One region of the Janthinobacterium sp. GW460-12-1-14-LB5 genome, then DNA from elsewhere that is predicted to be linked to it. Evidence: predicted binding sites of a transcription regulator. Region 1 holds the regulator's gene; each other region holds the start of a gene.
What was found. The regulator sigma-54, encoded in region 1, starts transcription at its own class of promoters, with help from an activator protein. The targets are predictions, from matches to a motif close to TGGCANGNAANCTGCTTT.

Region 1 (3,577 bases):
GCCTCGGCCTGGAACGGCGCCGCCAGCGCCTTGATGGCCACCGGCAAGGCCTCGCCCGGCGTCGAGTCGAACAGGGCCAGCAGCGCCCCCATCTGCGCCTCGGGCAGATACACATCGGCCAGGCCCGTGTACAGGGCATCGGCCGCACCGATGGTCAGGCCCGTCAAGCCCAGGTACAGGCCCAGCCGGCCCGCCAGGCGGGAAAGAAAGTAACTGCCGCCCACGTCGGGGAACAGGCCAATATTGACTTCCGGCATGGCCATGCGCGTGCGGCCCGTGACGATGCGCAACTGGTTGCCGGGCCCGGCTTGCGCCACGCCCATGCCGCCGCCCATCACCACGCCGTCCATCACGGCGATATACGGTTTCGGATAAAAGTGAATGACATGATTTAACGCGTATTCTTCCGTAAAGAAATCTTCCAGCAGGGCGCTGCCGCCTTGCGGCGTGGCCAGGCCCGCATCGTAAAAGAAACGGATATCGCCGCCGGCGCACAGGGCCTTTTCGCTGCTGGAGCGGATCACCACGGCGTCCACCTGCGGATCGTCGCGCCAGGCCAGCAAGGCAGCGCTCAGGGTGCGCACCATCTCCAGCGACAGGGAGTTCAAGGCTTTCGGGCGGTCGAGCACGATGTGGCCCGTGCGGTTGCGGATGGAGGTCTGGACGAAGTCGCTCATGGCAGGCAGGAAAGAAGTGAGGATGGCGCATTCTAGCGCTTTCACCACGGATATTGCGTCCCGCAGGACGCAAAAAAGGGCGCAATGTGCGCCCTTAGTTGATCACAACTGGGGGAAGCCGGTGGCCTTAGACGGCGACGACGGCGTCTTCCTCTGAGTTGTCTGGCAGATGCTTGATCGCCTCTTTACCGTGCCCTTGCACTTTGGTTTTGTACTTCATCACTTGCCTATCGAGCTTGTCGATCAGGGTATCGATCGCGGCATACAGGTCGTGCGCCAGGCTTTCCACATAGACGGTCTTGCCACTCAGACGCAGGTTGACTTCGGCCTTTTGACGTTTTTCTTTCTCTTTGAGGTTATCCACGGTCAGAATCACGGCGATATCGATAACTTGATCGAAATGACGTTTCACGCGCTCCAGCTTCGTTTGTACGTATTCACGGATGGCTGGTGTCACTTCGAGATGATGTCCGCTGATGGTGAGATTCATACACACTCCTAAAGATGATCGGGTTCGTGCGGTCCATCGTATCCGGCCCGCAGAGGAACCGAAAAAAACTTACAAACACTTACGCAGGCTCACTGGCGGAATTTTCAATGCTTCCCGGTATTTGGCAACAGTACGTCGCGCAATCACCATGCCTTGTTCCCCCAGCATGTCCGCAATCTTACTGTCGGATAAAGGATTTTTAGGGTCTTCTGCTCCTGTCAGTTGCACGATCAATGCCCGTATCGCCGTCGATGACGCTTCGCCCCCCGCTTCGGTGGCGACATGGCTACCAAAGAAATATTTCAACTCGAACATGCCGTGCGGGGTCAGCATGTACTTTTGAGTTGTTACCCGCGAGATAGTACTCTCGTGTAAACCCAGTGTATCAGCTATTTCACGGAGCACAAGGGGGCGCATGGCAACGGCCCCATGCGAGAAAAAGTTCTTTTGTCTTTCTACTATCGCCTGTGCCACGCGCAGGATGGTATCGAAGCGCTGACGCATATTCTTGATCAGCCACTTGGCCTCCTGCAACTGCGCACCCATGGCGCCCTCGCCCTTGCCCTGCTTGAGCAAGTTGGCGTACATGGCGTTGACACGCAGGCGCGGCATGACGTCGTTGTTCAGGGTGACTTGCCAGCCATTGCGCGCGCGCTTGACGACGACGTCGGGCACCACGTAATCGGACACGTCCGAGGCGAACACGGCGCCCGGGTGCGGATTACACTGGCGAATCACCGTCTGCGCCTCGCGCAAGTCTTCATCGTCGCAATCGAGGGCTTTTTTCAGCTTGTTGAAATCGCGCTGGGCAAACCAGGCCAGGTGCTTTTCCACGATGACGAGGGCCATGCGCCGCGTCACCATGGCGACGTGCGGCAAGCGCCTGATTTGCAGCGCCAGGCATTCGGACGCATTGCGCGCGCCCACGCCCGGTGGATCGAAACTTTGCAGCAGCGACAAGGCCGTGCGCATCTCGTCGGCGTCGATTTCCAGCTCTTCCGGCAGGCGTGCCAGGATGTCGTCGAGCGATTCCTCCAGGTAGCCATTGTCGTCGAGCGCGTCGATGATCAGCTCGACCAGCGCGCGGTCGCGCAACTCGAGCACCGTCACGCGCATCTGCTCCATCAGGTGCTCGCGCAGGGTGCAGTGATGGGCCTCCAGTTGCGGACGCGAATCTTCATCGTCGGGCGCCTTGCCCCGGCTCGCCTCGCTCCAGTCGCTGTCGCCGCCCTCCGCGGCGGCCGGGCCCTCGCCCGCCTCGCCGTCAAACCCGTCCGCTTCGGCCGGTGCGGCGGGCGCCTCCTGGCCTGGCGGCTGGGGCGGCGCTTCGGCCGGCGCGGCCGTGGAACTCAGGGCGCCGTCGGACAGCAGGCGCAGCGAACGGTCGAGCGGATCGTCGAGGCGTTCGAGCAAGGGATTGTCCGTCAGCAGCTGCTCGAGTTCCTGGTGCAATTCCAGGGTGGATAATTGCAGCAGGCGTATCGATTGCTGCAACTGCGGCGTCAGTGCCAGGTGCTGCGACGTGCGCAGCTGCAATGATTGTTTCATTGGCTCACATGCGGAAGTGTTCGCCCAGATAGACCCGGCGTACCGACTCGTTCGCGATGATGTCGTCGGGGCGTCCCGACGCCAGCACCGAGCCCTGGTTGATGATGTAGGCACGGTCGCAAATACCCAGCGTCTCGCGCACATTATGATCGGTAATCAGCACGCCGATATTGCGCTCCTTCAAGAAACGCACGATGCGCTGGATTTCGATCACGGCGATCGGATCCACGCCGGCAAACGGCTCGTCGAGCAGCACGAAACGCGGGTCGGTGGCCAGCGCGCGGGCGATTTCCACGCGGCGGCGCTCGCCGCCGGACAGGGACAGGGCCTGGTTCTCGCGCAGCTTTTCAATCTGCAAGTCGGCCAGCAGTTTATCCAGGCGCTCCTCGATCTCGGCCTTCTTCAGGGGACGGCCTTCGACGGTCTGGATTTCCAGCACGGCGCGGATATTGTCTTCCACCGTCAGCTTGCGGAACACGGACGCTTCCTGCGGCAGGTACGACAGGCCCATCTGCGCGCGGCGGTGGATCGGCAGGCTGGAAATGTCCACGCCGCTGATATCGATGCTGCCGCCGTCCGACGGCACCAGGCCGACGATCATGTAGAACGAAGTCGTCTTGCCGGCGCCGTTCGGCCCCAGCAGACCCACCACTTCGCCGCATTCGACTTGCAGCGAGACATCATGCACGACTTGGCGCTTGCCATAGGTTTTTTGCAGCCCGCGAACGATCAGGGTGCTGCCACAACGGGTATTGTCCATTATTTCTTTCCTGGCGCGGGCGTAGCCGGCGCTTTCTCCGCCGCCGGCGCCTTGTTCTTCGGCTGGATCACCATGCGCACGCTGCCGCCATCGGGGGTGCTG
Region 2 (3,577 bases), on a different contig from region 1:
CAGTGGGCGTGGACATCGGTTGCGGCATGATGGCGGCGAAAACCACGCTGACGGCGAATGATTTGCCGGATAATCTGGGACCGCTGCGCAGCGCCATCGAGCGCGCCATTCCGCACGGGATGTCACCGAAGACGCGCGGCCACCGGGGCCGCGACGAGGGTTCCTGGCAGACGCCGCCTTCGGTGGTCGATGCGGCGTGGCTGCAATTGAAAGATGAATTCGACGCCATCTGCCTGAAAACGCCCAAGCTGAAAAACACGAACAATTATCGTCACCTGGGAACCCTGGGCAGCGGTAACCACTTCATCGAAGTGTGCCTCGATGAACAGGGTTCCGTGTGGTTCATGCTGCATTCCGGTTCGCGCGGCGTGGGTAACGCCATCGGCACGCATTTCATCGAACTGGCCAAGCAGGACATGCGCACCCACTTCATCAATCTGCCCGACCAGGACCTGGCCTATCTGGCTGAAGGCACGCAGCATTACGACGATTACGTGGAAGCCGTGGGCTGGGCGCAGCGTTTCGCCCGCAACAACCGCGAAGTGATGATGCAGAATCTGATCGCCGCCGTGCGCACGGTCATCCACAAGCCGTTCCAGACGCATGTGGAGGCCGTCAACTGCCACCATAACTATGTGCAGAAGGAGCACCACTTCGGCAAGGACGTGTTGATCACGCGCAAGGGCGCTGTCTCGGCCCGCGCCGGAGAATTGGGCATCATTCCCGGCTCCATGGGCGCGAAGAGCTTTATCGTGCGCGGCAAGGGCAATGCGGACAGTTTTCATAGCTGCAGCCACGGCGCGGGCCGCACGATGAGCCGCACGGAAGCGAAGCGGCGCTTCAGCCTGGACGACCAGATCCGCGCCACCGAGGGCGTGGAATGCCGCAAGGATGCAAACGTGATCGATGAAATTCCGATGGCTTACAAGGATATCGATGCGGTGATGCTGGCGCAGCGCGAACTGGTCGATGTCGTGCATATCCTGAAGCAGGTCGTTTGCGTCAAAGGTTAATAGAAAGAAAGTAGAGATGATAGAAATTGATGGAGCGCAAGGTGAAGGCGGCGGACAGATTTTACGTTCGGCGCTGAGCCTGTCGATGATCACGGGGCAACCGTTTCGGCTGATTAACATTCGCGCGGGGCGGGAAAAGTCCGGCTTGCTGCGCCAGCATTTGCTGGCCGTGCAGGCGGCGGCCGCCATTTGCGGGGCGCGCACGACGCCGGTGGCGCTGCGCGCAACCAGCCTGGAATTCGTGCCTGGCCCCATACGCGGCGGCGATTACCGCTTTGCCATCGGCAGCGCCGGCAGTTGCACCCTGGTATTGCAAACCCTGTTGCCAACCCTGCTGCATGCGGATGGGCCGTCCACCGTGCGCATCAGCGGCGGCACGCACAATGCCATGGCGCCGCCCGTGCATTTTTTGCAGCGCGCATATGGCCGCATCCTGGAACAGATGGGCGCCGAGGTAGAGATTACGCAGCAGCGCTATGGCTTTCATCCCGCAGGCGGTGGCGAGGTGCTGGCCACCGTGCAGCCGTGCCCGCGCTTGCGGCCCATCGTATTGCTGCAGCGCGGCGAACGGAAGGCGGGGTATGCGGAAAGCGTGGTGGCGGGCGTGCATGTGAACGTGGCGCAGCGCGAGCTCGAGCGTGTCGCCAGCGGCATGGGCTGGAGCGGCAAGCAGCTGCGCATCGTCGGCTTGCCGGCGGAGCAGGGCCCGGGCAACGTCTTGCTGCTGACATTGGAGCATGAACACGTCACGGAAGTATTTACGTCGTTCGGCGAAAAGTCCCTGCTGGCCGAATCCGTGGCCAAGCGCCTGTTGAACGAGGTGCGCGCTTATCTCAAGACGGACGCGGCCGTGGGCGAGCACCTGGCCGACCAGCTCTTGCTGCCGATGGCGCTGGCCGGTGGCGGTAGCTTCAGCTGCAACAAGGTGTCGCAGCATGCGTTGACGAATGCGGAAGTGATTGCCAGATTTTTACCCGTGCGTATTACTTTCGAGCAGCAGGAGCGGGCCAGCATCTGCACGGTGGCCGCCGTCTGACGTACGCGGTGACACAAATACCTGTTGCAGCTGTTCCAAATTGATACATGGGCAGCCAGATGTGGGGTACGCAAGCATGGCATGGCATTTGCTCTTCTTTGGATATTCACTAAAAAAACCAAGGAGACCAGCATGACCTATTCCATCCGCACCCTGCTCGGCGTAGCCGCCGCCGGCGCCGTTGCCCTCACTTCCCTGCTGACCTTGCCGCAAGCTTATGCGCATGGCAATGTCACGCCGCAAGGTGTCGACACCACGGGTTTACCCAAGGTGGGCGACAAGTGGCTCGAGCAAAACCCGTATCGGGGCAACAAACTGGCCCTGACGGTGGGGACATCCGCCTACAACCAGAATTGCGCCCGCTGCCACGGCATTGAAGCCATCTCCGGCGGCATCGCGCCGGACTTGCGCCAGCTGGACCGCGATTGTTTCGGTATCAAGAATGAGACAAAGAAACAGGCTTGCTACAAGGAAACGGACAATTATTTCCTGTCGACTATCCGCCACGGTAAAGTGCGTAATGGCGCCGTGTACATGCCGCCGTTCGAAGGCGTGTTCAACCAGGAAGCCATGTGGGCCATCAAGACCTACCTGGAAACCCGCCGCGAATCCAATTAAGCCGAATTGATCACGAAGGAGTCCCATGCGTTCATTTCAATTCCGGGGCACGCGCGCGATGCTCTCGCTCGCTTGCCTGGCGCTGTGCGCAGCCGCGCCGGCGCGCGCCGACTGGCAGAAAGTGCAGCAGTCGGGCAGCCTGAAAGTGGCGGTGTACAACGAGTTCGCGCCGTTTTCCGACAAGGGTACGGGCATCGATATCGACATTGCCGAAGCGCTGGCGAAAAAGCTGGGCTTGAAACTGAGCTTGCTGCCATTTCCCGCCGGCGAAAACCTCAACGACGATTTGCGCAATATGGTGTGGAAGGGGCATTACCTCGGTTATGGCCCCGCCGACGTGATGCTGCACGTGCCGGTCGACAAGAAATTGATGGCGGACAACGACAAGGTCGAGATCTTTGCGCCGTATTACGTGGAAACCGTGCGCCTGGCGCGCAGTGCGCATGCCGTGCCGCAATTCGATGGCGTCGCCTCGCTGGCTGGCAAGCGCATCGGCGTGGAAAAGGTCTCGATCGCCGCCATGCTGATGCTGGGCGAGGACAATGGCAAGTACCGCGACGACGTGCGGATCTTCGACACGGCCGCCGAAGCCTTGCAGCAATTGCAAGCAGGCAAGCTTGACGCCGTGCTGGCGAACCGTTCGGAAATCGAGTCGGTGCTCAAAAGCGATCCCGCTTTCCCCTTGAGCGAAGTGGCGTTCGCCCGCTTGCCGCGTGCCGGCTGGGCCGTGGGCCTGGCCGTCAGCAAGCAACAGCTCGATGTAGCCAAGTTACTGCAGGCTGCCATGAACGAGATGGCGGCCAGCGGCGAATTGAAAACCATCTTTGAGAAATATGGGGTGAAGGAAGCTCGCCCCTGAAGTAGCTTGCTTGAGTTTAAAAGCCCGCGCATCGGAAGAGGCGCGGGCTTT
Region 3 (3,577 bases), on a different contig from region 1:
CGTCATGGCGCCATGCAGCAACTGTTCGCCATGTGGCTCCAGGCGACAATGCTGTTCGATTTCCGTGTTGCTCAGCCTCTGGTTCGATTTACCCTGACGTGCCAGTTGCAAGGCATAGGCTGCCGCCACCCGTGTGGCGATCCGCTGCGTGGATTCTCCGGCACCGGCATGGCGGCCCAGCGCCGCCGGCGGCATGGCGGCCACTTCAATCTGCAGGTCGATACGGTCGAGTAGCGGGCCGGACAGGCGATTGTGATAACGGAGCACGGCGTCCGGCGTGCAGCGGCAACGGCCGGACGCGTGGCCCAGATAGCCGCACGGGCAGGGATTCATGGCAGCGATCAACTGAAAGCGGGCAGGAAACTCGGCCTGGCGGGCCGCGCGCGAAATGCTGATGACGCCCGATTCCATGGGCTGGCGCAGCACATCGAGCACCCGGCGCTGGAATTCGGCGATTTCGTCGAGAAACAGCACGCCACAGTGGGCCAGCGAGATTTCGCCAGGCCGCGGCACGTTGCCTCCACCCACCAGTGCCACGCCCGATGCCGTCTGGTGCGGGGCGCGGTAGGGCCGCCGCTTCCACTGTTCCACCTTGAAGTGGCCGCCCAGGGAATGCACGGCAGCCGATTCCAGCGCCTCTTCGTCGCTCATGGGTGGCAATACGCCAGGAAAACGGCTGGCCAGCATGGTTTTGCCTGCGCCCGGCGGCCCCACCATCAGGACGTTGTGGCCGCCCGCTGCCGCCACCTCCAGCGCCCGCCGCGCCTGTTGCTGCCCTTGTACGTCGGCAAAGTCGGGATACGGGAAAGCGGGGACAGTCAGCATGGGCTGGTGGCGCTGCAGGGCTGTCTGGCTGGCATGCGCGGCAAAGTGCGCGCAGACCTCGAGCAGGCTGTGGGCGGGATAGATGCAGGCATCGCTGACCAGCGCCGCCTCGTCCGCGTTCGCCTGCGGCAGGATGAAGGCGCGCGGTACGCCGCTCTTGCCGCGTTGCATGGCAAAGGTCATGGCCAGGGCGCCCCGAATCGGGCGCAACTGGCCCGACAACGACAATTCGCCGGCAAATTCGTAGTGGTGTAATTGGTCGCCCGGCAACTGGCCGGAGGCGGCCAGGATGCCCAGCGCGATGGGCAGGTCGAAGCGGCCCGATTCCTTGGGCAAGTCTGCCGGCGCCAGATTGGCCGTAATGCGCCGCGCCGGCATCTCGAAGCCGCAGTTTTGCAGCGCGGCCCGCACGCGGTCGCGCGATTCTTTCACTTCCGTATCGGGCAGGCCGACGATGGTAAAAGAAGGCAAGCCATTGGCGAGGTGGACTTCGACATTCACCTCGGGCGCCTCCATGCCGGCCAGGGCGCGGCTTTTCAGGACTGCCAGACTCATCAGACCCCCTGCACCGCGAACGCGGGCAGTATCAGTCTAGCCCTTGCAACAGTCTGAAGCTTGATGTGTGCCAGCAAGGCTGCCGATTGCGGTGCCTTGCCTGCCCTGCATTAAGCCTTCGGGTCGTTCAGGCGTGTTTCCAGTTCGATCAGGCGCAATTCCAGTGCATCGAGCTTGGCGCGGGTCTTGGCCAGCACTTGTGCCTGGATATCGAATTCTTCGCGCGTGACGAGGTCCAGGCGGGCGAAACCCTGGGTCATCATCGATTTCACGTTTTTCTCGATATCCTTGGCCGGCGAGTTCTCGATGGCTTGGTGGATCTTGCCTTGCAAGTCGTTAAAGAAGGTATTCATGTCCATGGTCAGTCCTTTTATGGTGCGGCATGTGCATCGCACCATTGCGGTGCACAGCAGTGTTAATCTGGTGCGAAAATAGGCAAATCCACAACGCTCCAGCAGCGTATTCCCGCATGCCCAGCGGCTTGCAGGGTATGTATGGACGGAAATGCACCTATCAAGGTGGCAATATAGCTGGCACGTATTCTGCTAAAGAAGGTATGAACGCTTTGTGATCTCCAGCCAAGATTTTAAACCTCAACCGCTTTAAAAGTTCAATAAAAGGGAATCGCCATGAAGAATCTGTCCAAGAACATGACTTTAGCAGCCGCATTGATGTTGGCCATGACCGCCCTGAGCGGTAGCGCCATGGCCCAGGATGCAGTGGCGGCGCCTGCTGCGGCCGAAGCCGTTCCTGATAACGTGGTGAGCTACAACGTGGCGCTGACGAGCGACTACCGTTACCGCGGCATCTCGCAAAGCCGCCTGAACCCGGCCATCAGCGGCGGTGCCGACTATACCCATAACCCGACGGGCCTGTACGTGGGCACCTGGCTGTCGAGCATCAAATGGATCAAGGACGGCGGCGGCGATACGAACCTGGAATGGGATATCTATGCCGGCAAGCGGGGCGAGATCAGCAAGGATTTCACCTATGACGTGGGCGGCCTGTATTACTTCTATCCATCGAATGGCTTGAGCACGAATGCGAACACCTTCGAGCTGTACGGCCAACTGGGCTACGGCCCGATGTATATCAAATACTCGCATTCGACCACGAATCTGTTCGGTGTCGCCGACAGCAAGAACAGCGGCTACCTCGACGTGGGCGCCAACGTCGAGGTGCATGATGGCTACATGCTGAACCTGCATGTGGGGCGCCAGAAAGTCGAGCACAACGATGCCCTCAGCTATAACGATTACAAGATCGGCGTGACCAAGGACTTCGGCATGGCGACCGTTTCCCTGGCGGCCGTCAAAGCCAACATCACGTCGCTGGCACCGAATGGCAAGAATCTGGCGAAATCCGGTCTCGTGCTGACCGTGTCCAAAACCTTTTAAGCGAGACTGCCATGAAAATGATTACCGCAATCATTAAACCGTTCAAACTGGACGAAGTACGCGAAGCTTTGTCGGCTATCAATGTGCAAGGCATTACCGTCACCGAAGTCAAAGGCTTCGGCCGCCAGAAAGGCCACACGGAACTCTACCGTGGTGCCGAGTATGTCGTCGATTTCTTGCCAAAAACCAAGATTGAAGCGGCCGTCGATGACGCCATTGTCGACCAGGCCATCGAGGCGATCGAAGGTGCCGCGCGTACCGGTAAGATCGGCGATGGCAAGATTTTCGTCTACAACCTGGAACAGGTCATCCGCATCCGTACCGGTGAAACCGGCAACGAAGCGCTCTAAGGGGAATATCGATGCGTAAAAATATAACAAAATTGCTAGCTGGGTTTGCCTGTCTGTGTGCGTTTGGCGTCGCCACGCCGAGCTTTGCCGATGCTCCCGCCAAGACGGAGGCGGCCACGACGTCGGCCGTCGCCGCCCCCGCCGTCACGCCCGCGGCTGACGCAACAGCGGCGGCTGCCGCCGCTCCGGCCCCGGCCGCTGCCGCGCCAGCCGCCGCGCCCGTCGCCAACAAGGGCGATACCAGTTTCATGATGATTTCCACCTTGCTGGTGATTTTGATGACCATCCCCGGCCTGGCCCTGTTCTATGGCGGCCTGGTGCGCTCGAAGAACATGCTGTCGGTGCTGATGCAAGTGTTCATGGTGTTCGCGCTGGTGATCGTGCTGTGGTGCATTTATGGCTACTCGATCGCTTTCACGGAAAAAACCGCCTTCTTCGGTGGCTTCGACC
Region 4 (3,577 bases), on a different contig from region 1:
ACAGTGACTGGCCCTCTTGGAGTTTTGAAATTGACGGAGAATGCGAGTACGTTAAGCGCCTCGGTCTTGATGGATTGAAAGAGCTGCTGTCCATTATCGCGGGTTCCCTACGGCCAGTGTTGATCACGGTTGCACGTAACGATTATTTTGAAAAACAAGTTTTCAAGGACCGTCCCGGTGTTGGCTGGATGTTGTACCTGCCGCGCATACTCACGGTCCAACAGGTGCCCGAGGCACGCGCTTTAGTGCCCGTGATGGCGATGGACGAGCAAGGTAAAGACAAGCAGATTGGCACCATCATCGTCAGCGTCACCGACGAGCCGTTCTCTGATGAGAATCCCGAGCACGTCAAGATTGCCAATGCCATTGAAATTCGCCTGGTCGATCAGGACCTGCTGCCTCGCTATGTCGATATTTAACGAAAGATAGCTCGTCCCGCTTGGCTTGCGCGACGCATTGCTGCACCGCGCAATGACTATCAGCACGTTTAGGCGCAAGATGAGCACGTGCCTGCGCAAAGCAGGCTCCCGATGTCTGGCTTGCCTACCTGGGGAAATATCATGTCCGCACACACTTACAAGCTGATCGAACTGGTCGGCACGTCCACCGAGAGCAGCGATCAGGCGATACGCGATGCCATTGCCAAGGCGGCGCTGACGGTCAAGCATATGGACTGGTATGCAGTGACGGAATCGCGCGGCCATATCGTCGATGGCAAGGTGGCGCACTTCCAGGTCACGCTCAAGGTCGGCTTCCGGCTGGAATAGCGCAAAGCGGCGCGTTCGTCACCGCCGCCCGGCTACTGCCCGGCTCTCCAGCCACTCCCGGCCGCCGGCCTCCAGCGCGGCCTCGATCACCTTTTCCGGCAAGCTGTAGACAGTCGCCCAGCTGGCGCGGCCATCTTGCGTATTCGCGGGAAAACTGTGCGTTTCAATCGGCCAGTGGTATTTGCGTTTCAGCGCTTTCACGATGGCGGCCAGCGAGACGCGGCCTTGCAGCGGTTCGGCGCCGGACTGGTCGCGGTTCGACAGCAGCACGGCCAGGACCTGGCCGCGGCCCGTGCGTGCGCCGGGGAAGGTGGGGGTTTTGTTTGCCATCGCCTATTTTACCGGGCAATGATCGGGCGAGAGGCGATGTGCCGCACCTTTGATATGGCGCAAGCGCCGCAGCGGCTTTGCGGCCACGATGGGCATGTCGCCAGGCGTGCCGGCGCCCTTCCGGCAGCCTGGGCTTGATACCAGGGGCACAGGAGAACATCATGCACAGCCTGAACATCCACGCCATGCAATGGCAGCCCGTCGCCGATATTTCCGCCGTCGATCCGCTGCGGCCCGACGACCTCGCCTGCTTTCGCGAGCTGCGCGACGTGCTGCAACGCTATGGCGCGCTCGACCGCTTCGGCATTTCCCTGATCCACCGCCATTTCGACATCGCCGACGACGAGGAGCTGATGGAGTACACGGATGTGGAACAACGCACGCTGATAGTGAAACCTGTCAAGAAAAGCGACATCGACTGGGAACGCACGACGATTACCAACTGGAAATTGACGGAAGGGGAGGAAGTGGCGCGCATCGGTTGCGGTTGCGCACGCAATTCGGGTGGCCACCTGGGCTATCACCGCGCCACCTGAGGCGCCCCCGCCGCCTTCCGCCAAGCGGCGTCGGCCTTTCTTACACTTTGCCCTATCCAGTTCAGTCCGCTTTGCACAAATCGTTGATTCCATGGGCTTTTTTTGTGTGGCATGCAAACTGCTTATCCCTGTCTACGAGATGAATTCAGGCAAGTCATCCTGGATTCCTCATCCCCGGATTTTCCGAGACTGACCACGATAAGAGGCTGCGATGAACGTCGATCACACACGAAGCAAGACCTTGGGCTGGCTGGGCGCACTGGCGGCGGCAAGCCTGCTGGCCAGCGGCCAGGCGCAGGCCGGCGCATACGGCCTGGCCGTCAACGAGTTGAACAATTTCCGCATCACCACCAGCGCCGGCGCGCTGTCGCTGGCCGGCGCCAACCGCAATGCCAGCGACAGCGCCTTCTTTGAAGGCGGCGTGGCCGTCAATCCGCGTGCCGTCAATACGGGACCGGCCGCCAACGCCGACGTGCAGCAGGTATGTTCGGGTGGCGGCTGCAGCGGCTTGCCGCAGAACCACTACGCCCCGAGCCCCAGTTCCACCCTGGAGTTCGCGCGCGGCGATGCGCATGCCTTCGGCAACATGCTCAATGGCGGCGCCACCGTACGCGCCGTCTCGGAAGCGCAGCGCAACACGGTCGGCGCCGCCTCATCCACGGCCGGCGACACGCTCACCGGCTCCGTCAACCTGACCCTGTCGAGCGCCGGCTTCATCACCTTCAGCTTCATGGGACGGCGCGACCTGCGCACCAGCGTGACGACCATGGGCGACAAGTCGAACGTGTCGATCATGGATATCTTCAATATCTCGTGCAACAGCGCCAGCCCAGCAGGCTGCCTGTCGAACGCGAATGCCGATGGCGTGATCTTCCAGTTCGCGCCCGATGGCAATGCCGGCAATGGCAGCGACGTCAACGGCAACCATGGCGCCGGCAGCCTCGACCCCTTCAGCCTGAACATGACGAGCGGCACCAACGATCCCGCCACCGGACGCGCCTTCACGAATGACTTCGCGCTGTTTTCCCTGACCTCGAATTTCGCCCTGCCCGCCGGCAGCTATACCCTGAATTTTTCCAAGTCCACGCGCACCGATATCGTCGTCATCGACCCACTGGTCGTGCCGGAGCCTGGCACCCTGTTCCTGCTGGGCCTGGGACTGGCCGGCCTGGCCTTCACGCGCCGCCGCCAGCCGCAATAAACACCGGCATGCCAACAACACGCGGCGCCCGCCAAGGCGCCGCGTGTTGTTTCATGCCAGCCAAGACGTGTTAACCGAGCCGCGCCAGCGCCTGGCGCGCCAGTTGCAGCTGCTGCAGATAATAGCGGTGCAGTATGGCAGGGTCGCTCAGGTCGTGCCCCAGTATCAGCCGCAGTTCGCTGGCAGGGCAGTCGGCGGCCTGGATCTGCACCTGGGCCTTCACCTGCGTGCCCAGCTGGCGGGCCAGCTGGCGCGCCGCCTGCTCTTGCGCGGGCCGGTATTCGACGCGCGTGCGCGCTACCTGGAAGCTGATTTCATTGGCCAGGCGCACCACTTGCACGGGCGCGCCAGCCAGGCTGCGCGCCAGCGCGGCGGCCATGCCCGGCACGCCGTTGCCATTCACAATTTCCAGGCGCGGACGCGGCACGGCAGCCGCCGTCACGGTCCACGCCGGGGCGGCAACGGGCACGCCGCGCGCCGCGGCCGGCACGCGCTGCAAACGGGCCATGCCGTCGCCTTGCGTGATCTCGATGCGCGCCATGGCGGGCGCCTCCTGCGGCGGCGCGGGCGCGGGCACGCCCTGCGGCGGCGCTTCATCGCGCAACAAGGCCAGGTCGCGCCGCAGGTCGTGTTCCTGCAAGCTGGCCGCCTGGCGCCGCATGACGGCCGCGCGCTCATGCTTTCCCAGGCGTTCGAGCACCTGCGCCAGGTGTTGCCAGGCCAGCGCATTGAGCGGATCGAGC

Region 2: the regulator sigma-54 is predicted to act here: its motif matches at 2,127-2,144, upstream of pedF (cytochrome c-550 PedF).
Region 3: the regulator sigma-54 is predicted to act here: its motif matches at 1,912-1,929, upstream of AC07X6_RS08535 (TorF family putative porin).
Region 4: the regulator sigma-54 is predicted to act here: its motif matches at 1,741-1,758, upstream of AC07X6_RS10180 (EDSAP-1 family PEP-CTERM protein).

Annotation. Positions count from the first base shown of each region.
Region 1 is NZ_JBWKYD010000004.1:121,784-125,360, forward strand. It holds gene AC07X6_RS05180 (3-hydroxyisobutyryl-CoA hydrolase) at 1-677, opposite strand, end outside; gene hpf (ribosome hibernation-promoting factor, HPF/YfiA family) at 805-1,167, opposite strand; gene AC07X6_RS05190 (RNA polymerase factor sigma-54) at 1,237-2,715, opposite strand; gene lptB (LPS export ABC transporter ATP-binding protein) at 2,720-3,475, opposite strand; gene lptA (lipopolysaccharide transport periplasmic protein LptA) at 3,475-3,577, opposite strand, start outside.
Region 2 is NZ_JBWKYD010000045.1:14,467-18,043, reverse strand. It holds gene AC07X6_RS28010 (RtcB family protein) at 1-1,013, shown strand, start outside; gene rtcA (RNA 3'-terminal phosphate cyclase) at 1,030-2,049, shown strand; gene pedF (cytochrome c-550 PedF) at 2,182-2,667, shown strand; gene AC07X6_RS27995 (substrate-binding periplasmic protein) at 2,693-3,526, shown strand.
Region 3 is NZ_JBWKYD010000006.1:267,155-270,731, reverse strand. It holds gene AC07X6_RS08545 (YifB family Mg chelatase-like AAA ATPase) at 1-1,380, opposite strand, end outside; gene AC07X6_RS08540 (accessory factor UbiK family protein) at 1,491-1,739, opposite strand; gene AC07X6_RS08535 (TorF family putative porin) at 2,010-2,777, shown strand; gene AC07X6_RS08530 (P-II family nitrogen regulator) at 2,789-3,127, shown strand; gene AC07X6_RS08525 (ammonium transporter) at 3,139-3,577, shown strand, end outside.
Region 4 is NZ_JBWKYD010000008.1:83,047-86,623, forward strand. It holds gene AC07X6_RS10160 (immunity 52 family protein) at 1-419, shown strand, start outside; gene AC07X6_RS10165 (dodecin) at 561-767, shown strand; gene AC07X6_RS10170 (hypothetical protein) at 786-1,097, opposite strand; gene AC07X6_RS10175 (hypothetical protein) at 1,259-1,633, shown strand; gene AC07X6_RS10180 (EDSAP-1 family PEP-CTERM protein) at 1,845-2,834, shown strand; gene AC07X6_RS10185 (LytR C-terminal domain-containing protein) at 2,905-3,577, opposite strand, start outside.